One region of the uncultured Mycobacterium sp. genome, then DNA from elsewhere that is predicted to be linked to it. Evidence: riboswitches for the same ligand, from Rfam matches in the RefSeq annotation. Region 1 holds a riboswitch; the other holds the start of a gene.
What was found. Region 1 has a riboswitch for cobalamin ahead of metE (5-methyltetrahydropteroyltriglutamate--homocysteine S-methyltransferase). Riboswitches for the same ligand answer to the same signal wherever they lie in the genome.
Positions count from the first base shown of each region.

Region 2: linked by a shared signal. The riboswitch ahead of ACFE99_RS07540 (HoxN/HupN/NixA family nickel/cobalt transporter) and the one ahead of metE (5-methyltetrahydropteroyltriglutamate--homocysteine S-methyltransferase) in region 1 are both predicted to bind cobalamin.

Region 1 is NZ_CAXUCH010000060.1:8,495-17,267, forward strand. It holds gene ACFE99_RS10185 (RtcB family protein) at 1-1,011, opposite strand, end outside; gene ACFE99_RS10190 (thiol-disulfide oxidoreductase DCC family protein) at 1,085-1,462, opposite strand; gene ACFE99_RS10195 (hypothetical protein) at 1,474-1,935, opposite strand; gene ACFE99_RS10200 (DUF3556 domain-containing protein) at 2,073-3,830, shown strand; gene metE (5-methyltetrahydropteroyltriglutamate--homocysteine S-methyltransferase) at 3,827-6,169, opposite strand; cobalamin riboswitch at 6,227-6,420, opposite strand; gene ACFE99_RS10210 (SDR family oxidoreductase) at 6,518-7,171, opposite strand; partial or broken gene ACFE99_RS10215 (dihydrodipicolinate reductase) at 7,429-7,887, opposite strand; gene ACFE99_RS10220 (SDR family NAD(P)-dependent oxidoreductase) at 7,900-8,773, opposite strand, start outside.
Region 2 is NZ_CAXUCH010000039.1:1,176-9,948, reverse strand. It holds partial or broken gene ACFE99_RS07560 (type III pantothenate kinase) at 1-396, shown strand, start outside; gene lysS (lysine--tRNA ligase) at 526-2,031, shown strand; gene lsr2 (histone-like nucleoid-structuring protein Lsr2) at 2,155-2,493, shown strand; gene clpC1 (ATP-dependent protease ATP-binding subunit ClpC) at 2,747-5,299, shown strand; gene ACFE99_RS07540 (HoxN/HupN/NixA family nickel/cobalt transporter) at 5,368-6,501, opposite strand; cobalamin riboswitch at 6,590-6,717, opposite strand; gene ACFE99_RS07535 (serine hydrolase) at 6,752-8,119, opposite strand; gene mhuD (mycobilin-forming heme oxygenase MhuD) at 8,094-8,411, opposite strand; gene ACFE99_RS07525 (alpha/beta fold hydrolase) at 8,435-8,773, shown strand, end outside.

The DNA.
Region 1 (8,773 bases):
GAGTGGCACTCCGCCCACAGCGTGCCGTTCGATGCGGGCGAGGTTATGCGAAATGTCGTAGACCAACTCCAACCCGGCGCCGGTAACCGACCGAAACACCTCCGCTGCGGCCATGCCGAGGATCTGCCGGTTGGCGCGGGCGTAGTTCGCCGCTGCATACATCGCCGCCAGGTAGCGGCGGCCTTCGGCTGAATCGACTGGTACGCAGGCTAATTGCCGATCAGGGACCTGCACCCCGTGGCGCGCCATGGCATGGTCCATCGCGCGCACCTCGTCGGTACAGATCTGGTGTCCGAGTCCACGCGATCCGCAGTGGATCATCACGCATACTTGGCCGGTGCGCAGCCCGAAAGCCTTGGCAACGGGCTCGTCGAACACCTCGACCACATGCTGGACTTCCAGGAAATGATTGCCCGAGCCCAGGCTGCCGAGCTGGTGGCGGCCCCGCTCCCGAGCGCGCTCGCTGACCGCGGACGGGTCAGCCTCGGCGAATGCGCCGCCGTCCTCGCAGCGCTCTAAGTCGAGCTCTGACCCGTCACCGTGCTCCACCACATACCGAGAACCGCCGCCCAGCACGTGATTCAACTCGGCGTCGCTGACCGGCGAGCGCACCGCTCCCGGTCCCGCACCGCGCGGAATAGCTTTGCTCAGCCTGTCCATAACTGACCTGGCGACTTTGGCGAACTCGGCTCGCTCCAGCTCGGCTGACAGCAGTCGCACACCGCAGGAGATGTCGAATCCCACACCGCCGGGTGAGATGACGCCGCCGTGGCGTATGTCGGTCGCGGCCACGCCGCCGATCGGAAAGCCGTAGCCCAGATGGATGTCGGGCATCGCGTACGACGCCTCGACGATGCCCGGCAGTGTCGCGACGTTCGCCACCTGCCGCAGCAGGGGTTCCCGATTGGTTTCGGGCAGCAGCGACGGCGACGCAAAGATCACCCCGGGCACGCGCATTGCACCGGACGGGTCGATCCGAAACCGAAACGGTGTCTCCTGCACTAATTTCATGGCCGCTCCCAGATACTGGGGGAGTACCCACCGCGGGGCCGACTGTATCCGACGACGCCCACCGGGCAGTCAGTTAGCAAGCAGCGGGATGTGACTCACAGTACGGCGTCGTCCCGGGGAATCGGTAGCGATTCGCCGCCACCCAGTGATAAATCGCATCCTGGACGAACCGCACACCGGGAATCTGGTAAAGCACCAACGGCAACTTGCTGCCGATCGCGGCCGAGACTGCCGCATTGACGGCCTCAGCGCCGGAGTAGACAGCGCCCGACGTGTCCAGCCACCGAACCGAGTCGAGGAGTTGCGACGGCGGGATACCGAGCCGGTGCGCGACCCCGGGACTTTGCAGCGGCTCGATCCGCACGTTGCCGGTCCGATTGAGCCTCAGCACGAAATATGCCGACCGCGTGCACATTCCGCAGAAGCCGTCGAAGAAGAGAATTCCTGCCATGTGCCCATCCTTCACCCGGCGGCGTTGCCTGCCAACAACGTATCGGCCTCGGCGGAGCGCCGGATGGACCGGATGCCGGCGACGCCGAACATGATGCCCGTGCCGATCTCCGCCACCGCGCTGACCCACGAGAACCACGTCACGTTGACGTGCGGCGGAGAGATGAAGCTGTCCTGATAAGCGGGTAGCACAGTGGGCAGCAGGTGCGCATAGGTGAAAACCAGCGCACTGCCGAAGCCGACCGCGATCGCGGCAAGCGGCGCCTGCCTGCGACGCGCGAGCACCATGACAATCGCGGCGGCGACGAACAGACCCTGCACGGTGCCGCCGACCATGATGAACGGTGGCGATGCCGACATGCCGCGGCGCAGATGATCCAGGCCGTGCACGGCAAACCCGATAGCGAACGCGACTGCGGTCCAGCGCAAAAATCTACCCGCGTTGTCCCGTGGTTGCTGGATCTGATCGGTCATCAGGATCACCGCCGTGCACGTTGTCGACCTGTACCACCTTCCTACTACTATACTAAGTAGTAGTCAACGACATTCGGCGGAACTCGGCAGCTCAAACCCATCCCCACAGATCTAGAACACGTTCTAATCTGTCCGGCATGGGATTCTTCAAACCTGACCTGCCGCAGATCGACATGGCCGAATGGAGCAAAGGCACGCGCAGCGAGAAGATCCAGCCGATGGCCAGGCACTGGGCCGAGGTGGGCTTCGGAACACCGGTCGCACTGCACCTGTTCTACGTCGTCAAAATCGGTCTCTACATCCTGGGGGGCTGCCTGTTCGCGTTGACCACCACGGGCATCGATGGGTTTACCGCCGTCGGTTCGTGGTGGTCGGAGCCGATCGTGTTCGAGAAGGTCGTGCTCTACACCATGCTCTTCGAGGTGGTCGGTCTAGGCTGCGGCTTCGGGCCGCTGAACAACCGGTTCTTCCCGCCGATGGGCTCGATTCTGTACTGGCTACGCCCGAACACGATCCGACTACCGCCCTGGCCCGATCGGATCCCGCTAACGAAGGGCACCGCCCGCACTCCGATAGACGTCGCGTTGTATGCGGCCCTGCTGGTGATGCTGCTCCTGTGCTTGTTCTCCGACGGCACCGGCCCGGTGCCGGCGCTGGGCACCGACGTCGGTCTGCTGCCGCGCTGGCAGATCTGGGTGATCCTCGGATTGCTCGCCGTGCTCGGGCTGCGGGACAAGGTGATCTTTCTGGCCGCCCGCGGCGAGGTCTACGCGTCGATGACGGTGACGTTCTTGTTCCCCGGGGTGGACATGATCGTCGCCTCGAAACTGGTGTTCTTGGTGATCTGGATGGGTGCGGCCACGTCGAAGCTCAACCACCACTTTCCGTTCGTGATCTCCACGATGATGTCGAACAACCCACTGATCCGGGCGAAGTCGATGAAGCGTGCCTTTTTCGAACGGTTCCCGCAAGACCTGCGGCCCGGACGCCTGTCGCGGATCGTCGCGCACGGCGGCACCACCGTAGAGATGTGCGTGCCGGTGGTGCTGTTCTTCTCCCACGGCGGCTGGGTGACCGCGATCGCCGCCGCCGTCATGGTGTGTTTTCACCTGGCGATCCTGACTGCGATCCCGATGGGTGTGCCGCTGGAGTGGAACGTCTTCATGATCTACGGCGTCGGGGCCCTGTTCGTCGCGTATCCGCAGTTGGGGCTTTCCGACCTGAAACACCCTGTGCCGGTGGCCATCCTGTTCGTGGTGATCGCCGGCATCGTGATCGCCGGCAACCTGTTCCCGCGCAAGATTTCGTTCCTGCCGGGCATGCGCTACTACGCCGGCAACTGGGACACCACGCTGTGGTGCGTCAAACCGTCTGCGGAAGAGAAGATCACCCGTGGGCTGGTAACGATCGCCAGCATGCCGGCCGCGCAGCTTGAGCGTTTCTACGGCAGCCAGGAGGCGGCGCAGATCCCGATCTATATGGGATACGCCTTCCGCTCGTTCAACACCCACGGCCGAGCGCTGTTCACCTTGGCACATCGAGCCATGGCCGGACAGAACGAGGACGACTACGTCATCACCGACGGCGAACGGATTTGTTCCACCGCCATCGGCTGGAATTTCGGCGACGGCCACATGCACAACGAGCAGTTGATCGCCGCGATGCAGGAGCGCTGCCACTTCGAGCCCGGCGAGGTGCGCGTCGTGCTGCTCGACGCGCAACCCATCCACCGCCAGACCCAGCAATACCGGTTAGTCGACGCAGCCACAGGCGAATTCGAGCGCGGCTATGTCAGGGTGGCCGACATGGTTACCCGGCAACCGTGGGACGACACCGTGCCGGTGCACGTGTACGAAAGCCGCATTGCCGGCTCCGACGAGGTGAACCAGCCCTAGGCAGCTTCGCCTCGCACCTTCGCCGCCGCGGCGATCATGTTCTGCAACGACGCCGTTACCTCCTCGACGTTGCGGGTCTTCAACCCGCAGTCCGGGTTAACCCAAAGCCGTTCGGCTGGAACAGCTCTGAGAGCTGCACGTAGCGAACTGGCGATCTCCTCGGTGCTGGGGACGCGGGGCGAGTGGATGTCGTAGACGCCGGGTCCCACGCTGTTGGCGAAGCCCGCCGCGTTGAGGTCGTCCAGCACCTCCATATGCGAGCGGGCTGCCTCGATCAACGTGGCATCGGCGTCCAACTCGCCAATGGCGCCGATGATCTCACCGAACTCCGAATAACACAGATGGGTCTGGATCTGCGTCGAGTCGGCGACACCGGAGGTTGCCAACCGGAAGGCGCCCACCGCCCACTGCAGATAAGCGTCCTGGTCGGCGCGGCGCAGCGGCAGCAGCTCCCGCAGCGCCGGCTCGTCGACCTGGATGATCGCGATGCCGGCCGACTGCAAATCGATGGTCTCGTCGCGGATCGCCAGGGCAATCTGGTAGGCGGTGTCGGCCAGCGGCTGGTCGTCGCGCACGAACGACCACGCCAGGATCGTCACCGGCCCGGTCAGCATGCCCTTGACCGGTTTGTCGGTGAGCGACTGCGCGTAGGTGATCCACTCGACCGTCATCGGGTGTGGCCGCGACACATCGCCGTAAAGGATGGGCGGGCGCACACAGCGACTGCCGTAGGACTGCACCCAGCCGTTCTGGGTGGCGAAGAAACCGTCGAGCTGCTCGGCGAAGTACTGCACCATGTCGTTGCGCTCGGGCTCGCCGTGCACCAGCACGTCGAGGCCGAGCCGTTCCTGCAACGCGATGACGTCGGCGATCTCGGCCTTCATCCGGCGGACGTACTCGGCCTCGTCGATCTCGCCGGAACGAAAGGCGGCGCGGGCTTTCCGGATCGCCGGGGTCTGCGGGAACGAGCCGATCGTGGTGGTCGGCAGGGTGGGCAGGTGCAGCCGCGCTTTCTGCATCTCGCGGCGCTCGGCCGCATTGCCGCGTTTGGCGCCGGAGGCCAGGATCGAGTCGATGCGGGCCCGGATGTGTTCGTTGCGCAGCCGCGGATCCGAACGCCGAGACGCCACCGCGGCGTTGGAGGCCGCGATCTCCTCGGCGACCGCTTCGCGTCCTTCCCGCAGCGCGCGGGCCAGGGTGACCACCTCGTGCACCTTTTCGGCACCGAACGCTAGCCAGCTGCGCAGGTTCGCGTCCAGCTCGGTCTCGAAGGCCAGCGAATACGGGACGTGCAGCGTCGAGCACGAGGTCGACACAGCAACTGCCTCCGTTGACCCCAGCAGGGTGGCCAGCCGGCTCAGCGCCGCTTCCAGGTCGGTGCGCCAGACGTTGCGCCCGTCGACGACGCCGGCCACCAGCGTCTTTCCGGCCAACTCCGGCACCGACGCGACTGCGGTGTTGGCGCCGGCGACCAGGTCGACGCCGATGGCCTCGACCGGCGTGCGAGCCAGCACCGGCAAGGCAGCGCCGGGATCCCCGAAGTAGGTGGCGACATAGATCGCCGGCCGCTTGGGCACCGATCCCAGCGCGCTATACACCCGCTCGGCCAGCGCCGGCGCATCGGCGCTGATATCGGTCACCAGCACCGGCTCGTCGAACTGCACCCATGCCGCACCGACATCGGCCAGCAGCGACAGCAACTCCGAATACACCGGGATCAGCTCATCGATGCGTTCGATCGGGGCGCCCGCGCCGTCCACCGCTTTGCTCAACAGCAGGAAGGTAATCGGGCCGATAACCACCGGACGCGCCGGAACGCCTTGTTGCAACGCCTCGTTCAGCTCACCGACCACTTTGGCGGCATTGAGCGTGAATCGGATGTCCGGCGAGATCTCCGGTACCAGATAGTGGTAGTTGGTGTCGAACCACTTGGTCATCTCCAGCGGTGCGATGCCCTCGGTGCCCCGGGCGGCGGCGAAGTAGCGGTCCAGCTCGTCGTGCACAGGCTGCACCCGGGCCGGCAGGGCTCCGAGCATCACCGCCGTGTCGAGCATCTGGTCGTAGTAGGAAAAGCTGTTCACCGGCACCGAATCCAGGCCGGCCGCAACCAAATCAGACCAGGTGTTGCGGCGCAGCGTCGCCGCGACGGACTCCAGCTCGGACCTGCTGGTCCGCCCGGCCCAATAACCTTCGGTGGCGCGTTTGAGTTCGCGGCGCGGGCCGATCCGCGGTGAGCCGGTGATGGTGGCGGTAAACGGTTGAGCGATCACGTGTTCGTCCTTCACTCGAAACGGGATGGTCACCGCCGGCGGACGCGCAGCCGATCCGGTCGGGCACATGCCCTGCAACCGTTACGGCCAAACGCCCATTCCACGAGGCGATGAGCCGCCGGACGCGGCGCGCCCGGCACAGCCGGCAGGTCTTCGGACTCGCAGGCGCGCACTGGAGTGCTCCTAATGGCCGTCGCTTCCCAGTCGGGCGACCAGTGCTGATGACGGCGGTCGTTCCTGCATACCGCTGCGGGACAGTCCCGGACTTTCACCGGGTTCCCTCTCGCGAGGCAGAATCAACCTGCCTCACTCGATGCCGACAGTGCGGCAGACCAGCTGCACGCTCGAGGTTACTCGTTGGATGGCGGCGACCCGCCGCGCCCGGCTCCGCCGCGCTTGCGATCGCCTCTGCCGGCGTCAGCGTCCGGCAGCCAGCGCTTCGCCGATGGGGACGTCGCCGTTGTTGAACTCGATGGTGCGCCCGATCGTCGAATCGTCGGCCAGAGCAGCGGCGATCACCAGCGCGACATCCTCGCGGGACACCTGGCCCTTGCTGGCCTCAGGACCCACCGCGATCCGCCCGGTCCCCGGCTCGAGGGTGAGCCGGCCCGGCCCCAGCACCGTCCAGTCGAGGTCGCTGGCCCGCAGGTGGGCGTCGGCGGCGGCCTTGGCCTCGGCATACGGGAAGAACGGATCATCCTGCGGCACACCGTGATCCGGTCGGGCGCCGAAGTAGGAGACCATCACGAACCGCCGCAAACCTGCTTGCTTGGCCGCGTTGATCACCCGAATGGCGGCATCGCGGTCTACGGCGTAGGTGCGCGCCGGGTTGCCGCCGCCGGCCCCGGCGGAAAAGACCACCGCGTGGTGCCCCGCCAACAGCTGTGTGAGCGCGTCGGTATCCAGTCTCTCGATGTCGGCCACGACTGGTTTGGCACCGGTTGCGACGACGTCGTCCGTGTGATCCGGGTTGCGGACGATAGAGCTCACCTGGTCACCGCGCTCACTCAGGATGCGGCTCAGATGCAAGGCCACCTTGCCGTGGCCGCCGATAACGACGATGCGCGCCATGAGTCTCACCTTGGTCCGATCGGTCAATCTGGAGGAGGCAACAGGGCAGGACGGTCCGCGATTCCCCGATAGGCTTGGCACGGTGTTGAGCTCCCGCAACTCCTCGCCGTTAGTGCATCATGTTGTTTCGCCGTTGCGCCGGAACGCTTTGATACCGGCGGCCGCTGAATACATCGCGCAGCGCTACGGCGGTTCAACCCAGTTTCGGCAGCGCCGCGAGGACGAGGGATTTGAGCTTGAAGAGATTCAGCTGGGTGGCTCAGCGCGGTGTAGACCAGCGTGTCGCCGGAAAATCCGGGGTCGATGCCGTTTATGTAAAGCGAAGTGCCGCCGGCCTCGCACGCCTGCTCCAACGGCGTGCGCAACCAGTCGTCGGCGTGCTGCGGCGCGACCAACCACACCAGCGAAGTACCCACCACATTCGTGCCCGCGCGAAGGAACTTGGTGATCTCCTTGATTGCGGCGTGCGGGCGGGGTTCGGCTTGCGAGGTGTAGACCACGCAGTCCGCTTCAAGCGCTACCAAGGCGTCGATGTCATTGGTGGCGGTGACTCCCGTCGACTCATCGAGCTCGCACAGTTCGGCGGCGTCGCGGCCCGCCTTCTCCGTGTCGGCGGCATGTACACCGACGAGTTCCAGATCGGGGCGCTCGATAATCGCCTGCAATGCATGGCGTCCCACATTGCCGGTGGAGAACTGAATTACCTGTCGTGGCATCACACTTCCTTCTCAGAGCAGGTCAGTGATGGTCTTGAGGCCAGCCTCATACAGCACGCCCGGCAGCATGCCGCCATCGATTTCGATGGTCGTGCCGTTGATGTAATCGGCTGCGCCGCTAGCCAAGAAAACACAGGCGCGGCCGACTTCGGCAGGTTCACCGGCCCGATGCAGGGGAACGTTGGCGAAGTAGGCACGCCCGTCGGGATCATTTTTGGGCAGCACGAACGAGCGAAAGTTGTCCGTCATGGTGGGCCCCAACGCCAGGCAGTTGACACGGGAATGCGGTCCCCATTCCTCCGCCAGGGAGCGGGTCATGTGATTGAGCCCAGACTTCGCGGCGCCGTAGGAAACCAAGGTCGGTGAACCGGCGGGATGGCTAGCGCCGCTGGAGATATTGATAATGCAACCAGTGCCGTCCTGGCGGCGCATCTGCCGATACACCCGGATCGCGAACCACAGCGGGCTGATCAGATTCATCTGAATCGCGAATGCGTGATACAGCACCGTCCGCTCGAAATCGTCATCGCTGGCTGGGGCGCCCTGGATCGTCTGCACAAGTTCCGGCACGTCCTCAACGTGGGGGGTCGGCACCGTGCCACCAGCATTGTTAACTAGGATGTCGATGCGACCGTACTTCGCCGCAGCCTCGGAGAGCATGGCGTCAATCGCGCGGTAATCACCTTGGTCACATACCATTTGCGACGACCGCGCGGCCCAGTCGGGATGATTGTCCACACCGGGGATCGCATCCAGTGGTGAGCGTGAACAACCGATGACCGTTGCGCCGGCGCGCAGTAACTCGTGAGCGATACCGACACCGACCCCTCGGCTGGTCCCGGTGACGATAGCGACCTTACCGTCGAGTGGGCGCTGCGTCGGTGTT
Region 2 (8,773 bases), on a different contig from region 1:
GTGTCGGTCAAAGGGGAGTTCCTCGGCGGCGCGATCGCGCCCGGCGTGCAGTTGTCCTCCGATGCCGCCGCCGCCCGGTCCGCCGCGTTGCGCCGAGTCGAACTGGCCCGGCCACGTTCGGTGGTGGGCAAGAACACCGTCGAGTGCATCCAAGCCGGAGCGGTGTTCGGCTTCGCCGGCTTAGTCGACGGCTTGGTCCAGCGCATTCGCGACGACGCGGACGGTTTCGCCGCCGGCGACGTCGCAGTGGTGGCGACCGGGCACACCGCGCCGCTGCTGCTGCCCGAACTGCACACCGTCGACCACTACGACCAGCATCTGACCCTGCACGGTCTGCGGCTGGTCTTCGAACGCAACCGCGACAGCCAGCGCGGCCGCCTCAAGACAGCCCGCTGAGCGGACACGCCTCTCATCGACTGTGCATCCTGGGCGGAAAAATCGGCGGATCGCCACCCTCACCGCACGCTCGGCGCCGCAACCGCACACTCGTAGGCGCGGGTACCGGCTCCTCTAAGCTGGCACGTCGTGAGCTCCGCCGACGAGGACCGTCCTCAAGACATCCCCGAGCAGTTCCGGATCCGCCGGGACAAGCGCGCTCGGCTGTTGGCGGAGGGGCGTGACCCCTACCCCGTCGCCGTCGAACGGACCCACACTCTGGCCCAGATTCGCGCCGCCTATCCCGATCTGCCCGCCGACACCGCGACCGGTGACATCGTCGACGTCGCCGGCCGAGTGATCTTCATCCGCAACTCCGGCAAATTGTGCTTTGCGACACTGCAGGACGGCGACGGTACGAAGCTGCAGGCGATGATCAGCTTGGGAAAGGTCGGCCAGGACGCGCTGGATGCGTGGAAGGCCGATGTCGACATCGGCGACATCGTTTACGTACACGGCGAAGTGATCAGTTCACGTCGCGGCGAATTGTCCGTACTCGCCGACTTCTGGCAGATGGCGTCCAAGTCGTTGCGGCCGCTGCCGGTCGCGTACAAGGAGATGAACGAAGAGTCCCGAGTGCGGCAGCGCTACGTCGACTTGATCGTTCGTCCGGAGGCGCGAGCAGTAGCCCGGCTGCGGATTGCCGTCGTCCGCGCCCTGCGCGCCGGTCTGGAAGCTCGTGGCTTCCTCGAGGTGGAAACGCCGATGTTGCAAACTTTGGCCGGTGGAGCGGCGGCGCGGCCTTTCGTTACCCACTCCAATGCCCTCGACATCGACCTATACCTGCGGATCGCCCCCGAACTGTTCCTGAAGCGCTGCGTGGTCGGCGGGTTTGACAAGGTCTTTGAACTAAATCGTGTCTTCCGAAACGAAGGAGCCGATTCGACTCATTCCCCTGAATTTTCCATGCTGGAGACCTACCAAGCGTATGGAACCTATGAGGATTCCGCCGTAGTCACCCGCGAGCTTATTCAACAGGTGGCCGACAAGGCGATCGGCACCAGAGAACTACCGATGCCTGACGGCAGTGTCTATGACATCGACGGAGAATGGGCTTCGATACAAATGTATCCGTCGTTGTCGAGCGCACTCGGAGAGGAGATCACGCCTGACACGACAGTTGAGCACTTGCGCGGCATTGCCGAACGGCTTGGCGTGGAGATCCATCCCAGCTACCGGCACGGCAAGCTGGTCGAGGAATTGTGGGAGCACAGGGTCGGCGCCCGTCTTACCGCGCCCACATTTGTCAAGGATTTCCCGGTGGAGACGACGCCTTTGACCCGCCAACATCGCAGTATCGCGGGCGTCACCGAAAAGTGGGATCTCTACCTGCGGGGAATCGAACTGGCCACTGGATACTCGGAATTGATCGACCCAGTAGTGCAACGCGAGCGGTTCGCCGCGCAGGCTCGCGCCGCGGCCGCCGGCGACGACGAGGCGATGAGCATCGACGAAGATTTTCTCGCGGCGCTGGAGTATGCGATGCCGCCATGCACCGGAACCGGAATGGGTGTCGATCGGTTGTTGATGGCTTTGACTGGCCTGTCAATTAGGGAGACAGTTTTGTTCCCTATTGTTCGACCGCTCAGCAACTGAACCCGTCCGACGGCGATAACACTGGGATTGAATATACCGCCTTCTTATGGCAGATTAGTCCAATGGGGACACAATCCGACTTGCACAGTAAGTGCTCAGGAAGATGCGGTAGAGGGTGAACTAATGGCGAAGAAAGTGACCGTCACGTTGATCGATGATTTTGACGGTGAGGCTCCCGCCGATGAAACGGTCGAATTCGGCCTCGACGGGGTGACCTATGAGATTGACCTTTCGAGTAAGAATGCGGCGAAACTGCGTAACGACCTGAAGCAATGGGTGGAAGCCGGTCGCCGGGTCGGCGGTCGGCGACGTGGGCGCGCCAGCTCGGGCCGTGGCCGCGGCGCAATTGACCGGGAGCAGAGCGCCGCGATCCGGGAATGGGCTCGCCGCAACGGACATAACGTGTCCTCGCGAGGCCGCATCCCGGCCGACATCATCGACGCTTTCCACGCGGCGACCTGACAACGCAGCCGGCGCGGGGCTCGAGGCTCCGGCGCCGGCATATTTTCGCTGGTGGCGAACTGATCACCCGGCAGCGCGGGAAAGGTTTTGTGGGTTTTCCGCGTTGGTCTGTTGCGTTCGTGTTTCAAGCATGAGACGTGCGCGGCGGTCGGTAGCGCATAGGTAGGAACCTCGGGCAGCGGCCCATTACAGTGGATGGCAGGTACGCGCGCCGACCGCTGTACCGATGGTGAGGGAGAGCAGGTAACCACCGATGTTTGAACGATTTACCGACCGAGCCCGCAGGGTCGTCGTCCTGGCGCAAGAAGAGGCCCGGATGCTCAACCACAACTACATCGGGACCGAGCACATCCTGTTGGGCCTCATCCACGAAGGTGAAGGCGTAGCCGCAAAGTCGCTGGAGTCGCTGGGAATTTCGCTGGAGGGCGTCCGCAGCCAGGTCGAGGAGATCATCGGCCAGGGTCAGCAGGCACCGTCGGGGCACATCCCCTTTACTCCGCGTGCCAAGAAGGTGCTGGAGCTCTCCTTGCGTGAGGCGCTGCAGCTGGGCCACAACTACATCGGCACCGAGCACATCCTGCTCGGCTTGATCCGTGAGGGTGAGGGTGTGGCCGCGCAGGTGCTGGTCAAGCTGGGCGCCGAGTTGACGCGGGTGCGTCAGCAAGTGATCCAGCTGCTTTCCGGCTACCAAGGCAAGGAGACCGCCGAGGCGGGCACCGGTGGCCGTGGCGGCGAGTCGGGCAGCCCGTCGACGTCGCTGGTGCTCGACCAGTTCGGCCGCAACCTGACCGCGGCCGCGATGGAGGGCAAGCTCGACCCGGTCATCGGCCGCGAGAAGGAAATCGAGCGGGTCATGCAGGTGCTGTCGCGGCGCACGAAGAACAACCCTGTGCTGATCGGCGAGCCCGGTGTCGGCAAGACCGCTGTCGTCGAGGGCCTGGCCCAGAAGATCGTGCACGGCGACGTTCCGGAGACGCTGAAGGACAAGCAGCTCTACACGCTGGACCTGGGTTCACTAGTTGCCGGCTCGCGCTACCGCGGTGACTTCGAAGAGCGCCTGAAGAAGGTGCTGAAAGAGATCAACACCCGCGGCGACATCATCCTGTTCATCGACGAGCTGCACACGCTGGTCGGTGCCGGGGCCGCCGAGGGTGCGATCGACGCCGCGTCGATCCTCAAGCCCAAGCTGGCCCGCGGTGAGTTGCAGACCATCGGCGCCACCACGCTCGACGAGTACCGCAAGTACATCGAGAAGGACGCCGCGCTGGAGCGCCGCTTCCAGCCGGTGCAAGTCGGTGAGCCGACGGTCGAGCACACCATCGAGATCCTGAAGGGTCTGCGCGACCGCTACGAGGCGCACCACCGGGTGTCGATCACCGACGGCGCGATGGTGGCGGCCGCCACGCTGGCCGACCGCTACATCAACGACCGGTTCCTGCCGGACAAGGCCATCGACCTGATCGACGAGGCGGGTGCCCGGATGCGGATCCGCCGGATGACGGCTCCGCCGGACCTGCGCGAGTTCGACGAGAAGATCGCCGAGGCGCGCCGCGAGAAGGAGTCGGCGATCGACGCGCAGGACTTCGAAAAGGCTGCTGCGCTGCGTGATCGCGAAAAGCAACTGGTCGCTCAGCGCGCCGAACGCGAAAAGCAGTGGCGCTCCGGTGATTTGGACGTGGTCGCCGAGGTCGACGACGAGCAGATCGCTGAGGTGCTGGGCAACTGGACCGGCATCCCGGTGTTCAAGCTGACCGAGGCCGAGACCACCCGGCTGCTGCGCATGGAAGAGGAGCTGCACAAGCGGATCATTGGCCAGGAGGACGCGGTCAAGGCGGTCTCCAAGGCGATCCGCCGTACCCGCGCCGGGTTGAAGGACCCCAAGCGCCCGTCCGGTTCGTTCATCTTCGCCGGTCCGTCCGGTGTGGGTAAGACCGAGCTGTCCAAGGCGCTGGCCGAGTTCCTGTTCGGCGACGACGACGCGCTCATCCAGATCGATATGGGCGAGTTCCACGACCGGTTCACCGCGTCGCGGTTGTTCGGCGCCCCACCGGGATACGTCGGCTACGAGGAGGGCGGCCAGCTCACCGAGAAGGTGCGGCGCAAGCCGTTCTCGGTGGTCTTGTTCGACGAGATCGAGAAGGCGCATCAGGAGATCTACAACAGCCTGTTGCAGGTGCTCGAGGACGGCCGGCTCACCGACGGGCAGGGCCGCACGGTCGACTTCAAGAACACGGTGTTGATCTTCACGTCCAACCTCGGTACCGCCGACATCTCGAAGGCGGTCGGCCTTGGCTTCTCGCCGGGCGGTGGTGAGAACAACTACGAGCGGATGAAGCAGAAGGTCAACGACGAGCTCAAGAAGCACTTCCGCCCGGAGTTCCTCAACCGCATCGACGACATCATCGTGTTCCACCAGCTGACCCGCGAGGAGATCATCCGGATGGTCGAGCTGATGATCGGCCGGCTGGAAAAGCAGCTGAAGAGCAAGGACATGTCGCTGGTGCTGACCGATAAGGCCAAGGCGCTGCTGGCCAAGCGCGGCTTCGATCCGGTGCTGGGCGCCCGTCCGCTGCGGCGCACCATCCAGCGTGAGATCGAGGATGCATTGAGCGAGAAGATCCTCTTCGAGGAGGTCGGTCCGGGCCAGCTCGTCACCGTCGACGTGGACAACTGGGACGGTGAAGGTTCCGGCGAGGACGCGGTGTTCACGTTCACCGGAACACCGAAGCCGGCCACGCCGGCCGAGCCGGATCTGGCCAAGGCCGGTGCCCACAGCGCCGGCAGCTCGCCCTCGGCTGCGCAATAGGGCCCGCTGAGCGGCCAGTTATCGCACGGTTTTGACGAAATCCCGTGTCATAACTGGCCGCTCGCGACTTATTCGCCGGGGCTGCTCGGCTGCCAGCGGTTTTCGATGTTGGCCAGCTTCCAGTAGGCGATGGCGCCTAGCCAGGTGACGGCGAACAGGCAGACAATCGCCAGGCCGGCATTGTTCAAGTCGATCGAGCTGATCCAATTGGTGACCGGATCCACCCACTGCAGATCGTCGTGCAATATCGACACCAGCTCGATCGACCCGATCAGCAACGCGACCGCGATCGACAGCGCGGTGATGGTGAAGTTGTAGTAGATCTTGCGAAGCGGCTGCATAAATGCCCAATCGTAGGCCGCGGTCATCAGCAAGCCATCCAGCGTGTCCATCAGGCTCATCCCCGCCGCAAACAACAACGGCAGCACCAAGATCGCGTACCACGGCAGCCCGGCAGCAGCTCCGGTGCCGGCCAGCGCCAACAACGCCACCTCGGTGGCGGTGTCGAAGCCGAGGCCGAACAGCACGCCCACCGGATAAATCTGGACTGGGCGTTTGATGCGGTTCATGATCGGCGAGAGCAGACGTGCCAGAAATCCGCGGTCGTCGAGCGCCGCTTGGAGTTCCTCCTCGGAGTAGGAGCCGCACCGGAGTTTGGTGTAGGCACGGGTTATCCCGACCAGCGCGACGATGTTGATCACCGCGATGAGGTAGAGAAACAAGCCGGAAGCCAGGGTTCCGGCGAAGCCGAGTGCATGCCGGACCGGTGAGTCGTCGTCGACCAGCGCGCCTACCGCACGAGCACCGACGACGACCAGCACCGCCATTACCAACACGATGGTGGAATGGCCCATGGCGAACCAGAATCCGACCGATGTCGGTTTCGGGTGGACTCCCTCTGTGTCGCGCTGGTCCGATTGTCCAGCTCCTTCTCGGGCCGCTTCGCGGCCCGCATCGTCGCCGCTCATCAGCTTGCGAGTGGTGTTGTCGATGGCGGCGATGTGGTCTGCGTCGAACGCATGCCGTAGGCCGAACAGATAGGCGGTGAAGCCCAGTCCGACACCGAAGATTTCGGTTCCGACGCGGTAGCGGTGCGGCGCGATGCCCATCACCAGTGTCGCGAAACCTACGACGTGCATCAGCGCGATCACACCGAAAAGCACGCCGATCTCGATGCGGTCGCGGCGATGCCAGGTCGACATCACGGCGCGGATACGCTCACGAAAACCAGCCGACTGAGCAGACGAATGCCCTACAGACACTTGACCGCCTTCCGGGATTGCGCGTCCCATCTGCGATGTGTGAACGGGAAGGTCTGGCTTCCAACGCTGAAACGCTGGTCACAGTGGCGCGACCGCACCGGAATATGCACCGGTTTCCTCGCCGTTCACACGATTACCCGCGACTGAGGCTATATCGCCAGGCGCGTCGCGCCGAAACTGGGTCCGCGGTTCAGCGTGGCGCAACCAGCAGCGCGAAGGCCTGCTTGGCGATCCGCAACATCCAGCCGGTCACCGTGGGACCGTGGTCACGCGGCCAGTTGAGCTGAAAGCTCACCACCCACGGCTGTCCGGTCTTATCGACCGCATACCAGCTGAACGTCAGATCACCCGGCAGGCCGCCGGCTTTAGCTCCGACGTACGGCCACTCATGCGGGTCGAGATCGATACCCGGGGCGGCTGCCAGGATCTGCTTGACGAGTGCGGCTTTGCCGACCGCGGCGGCTTGAAGTGCCGTGTGCACTCGACAGATATCTTCGGCGTTGCCATACCATTCCGCGCCGTAACCCGAGGCTGGGGTGTGAGCGCGGTTCGGATCTGGTCGGTAGACGCGAGAATTCGCCTGCTGCAACAATTGTGCCCGCACTTGGGGAGTAGCCTGCTTCCACTGCTGGCGCAGATCCGGCTTGCCCCAGCCGACCGAGAACAATTCATACATCGTCGGGAACGGCGTCATCGCGGCCGGATCGTGATGCCCGGCGTCGATCAGCGCTTTTTCGACAGCCTGGGTGCCGACTTTCCCGATCAGCATGTCGGTGGCCATGTTGTCGCTGGTCGCAATCATCTTCTCGGCGGCGGTGCGCACCGAAACCTGTGCTCCCACCGGCAGTTCCAATCCCGACGATCCGACCGCCTTGCCTTTCTCGGTGACGGTCATCTGGTCATCCCAGGACACCTTTCCGGCCTTGACCGCGTCAGCCACGGCGTAGAGCACGTACAACTTGAATATCGATGCCAGCGGAAGAGATTGCGTGGTGTTGGTGCCCGCGATCCGCTCACAGCGGCCGTCGTTGACTTTGGCGGCCTGGTAGGAGTAACGGGCTCCGGTCTTGCTCAATGTGGCATCGAGGTCACGCCATGAAGAAATCGTCGGAGTCTGCGTCACCACATCGAAGCGGTCAACCAGGGTGGCGTCGTTGGTGTGGATCTCGATATTCTGTCGCGCGCCATATGAGCTGACCAGATGTAGCGTGGCGGCGCCGGCAGTGATGTCGACTCCGTCGACCTTAAACGGCCGATCCCACCACAGCCCCTCCATGCTGCTCTCGACAGTGTCCACCATGTCGGGTGCGGCGAGGGTACGAACCCCGACCGGGCCGATGGGCCAGTCCGAGTTGAGCATGTCCACGGTTTGCTGCGCGCGCATACCGGGCGGCGTCCTGATATCGATCCGAACTCCCGCGTCCGCGGCGTTCGCCGGTGGTGCCGGAGGCGGAGTACATCCGGGCGCCATAGCGGCGACCACCACAGCCGCGGCGGTCACTGCCGCGGCGCGGTGCCTCGCTGGGCTGGCGCTACGCCGTCGGGCGGTTTGCGGCAACGTCCAGCACAACCTCGAATTCCAGCAGTGACGCGCCGGTCGCTACCGGGTTGGCCCGGTGACCGGCATGTGCTTCGATGGCGGGCCCCGTTGCCCATGCCTGGAAGGCCTCGTCGGACTCCCAATGGGTCACCACGAAGTAGCGGTCTTCGCCCTTGACCGGACGCAGTAGCTGGAAGCCGAGGAAGCCGGGTTGGTTCTCCACGGCGTGCGCGCGATGCGCGAACCGCTTTTCCAGTTCGGGGCCCGCGTTCGGGGGGACCTCAATTGCGTTGATCTTCACCACTGGCATGCGGCTAGGCTACCGTGCCCGACGTGCCGACCGACCTGCTGACCCGCCGCGGTGGAGACGGCCAACCGCTGGTACTGGTGCACGGCTTGATGGGCCGGGGCAGCACCTGGTCGCGCCAGCTACCGTGGCTGGCTCGGCTGGGCACCGTGTATACCTACGACGCCCCGTGGCACCGCGGCCGCGACGTCGCCGACCCCTACCCGATCAGCACCGAACGCTTCGTTGCCGAGCTACGCGACGCGGTGAGTGGATTGGGAACGCCTGCGCGGCTGATCGGGCACTCGATGGGCGCATTGCATTCGTGGTGTCTGGCGGCGGAGCAGCCCGAACTGGTTTCGGCGTTGGTGGTGGAGGACATGGCA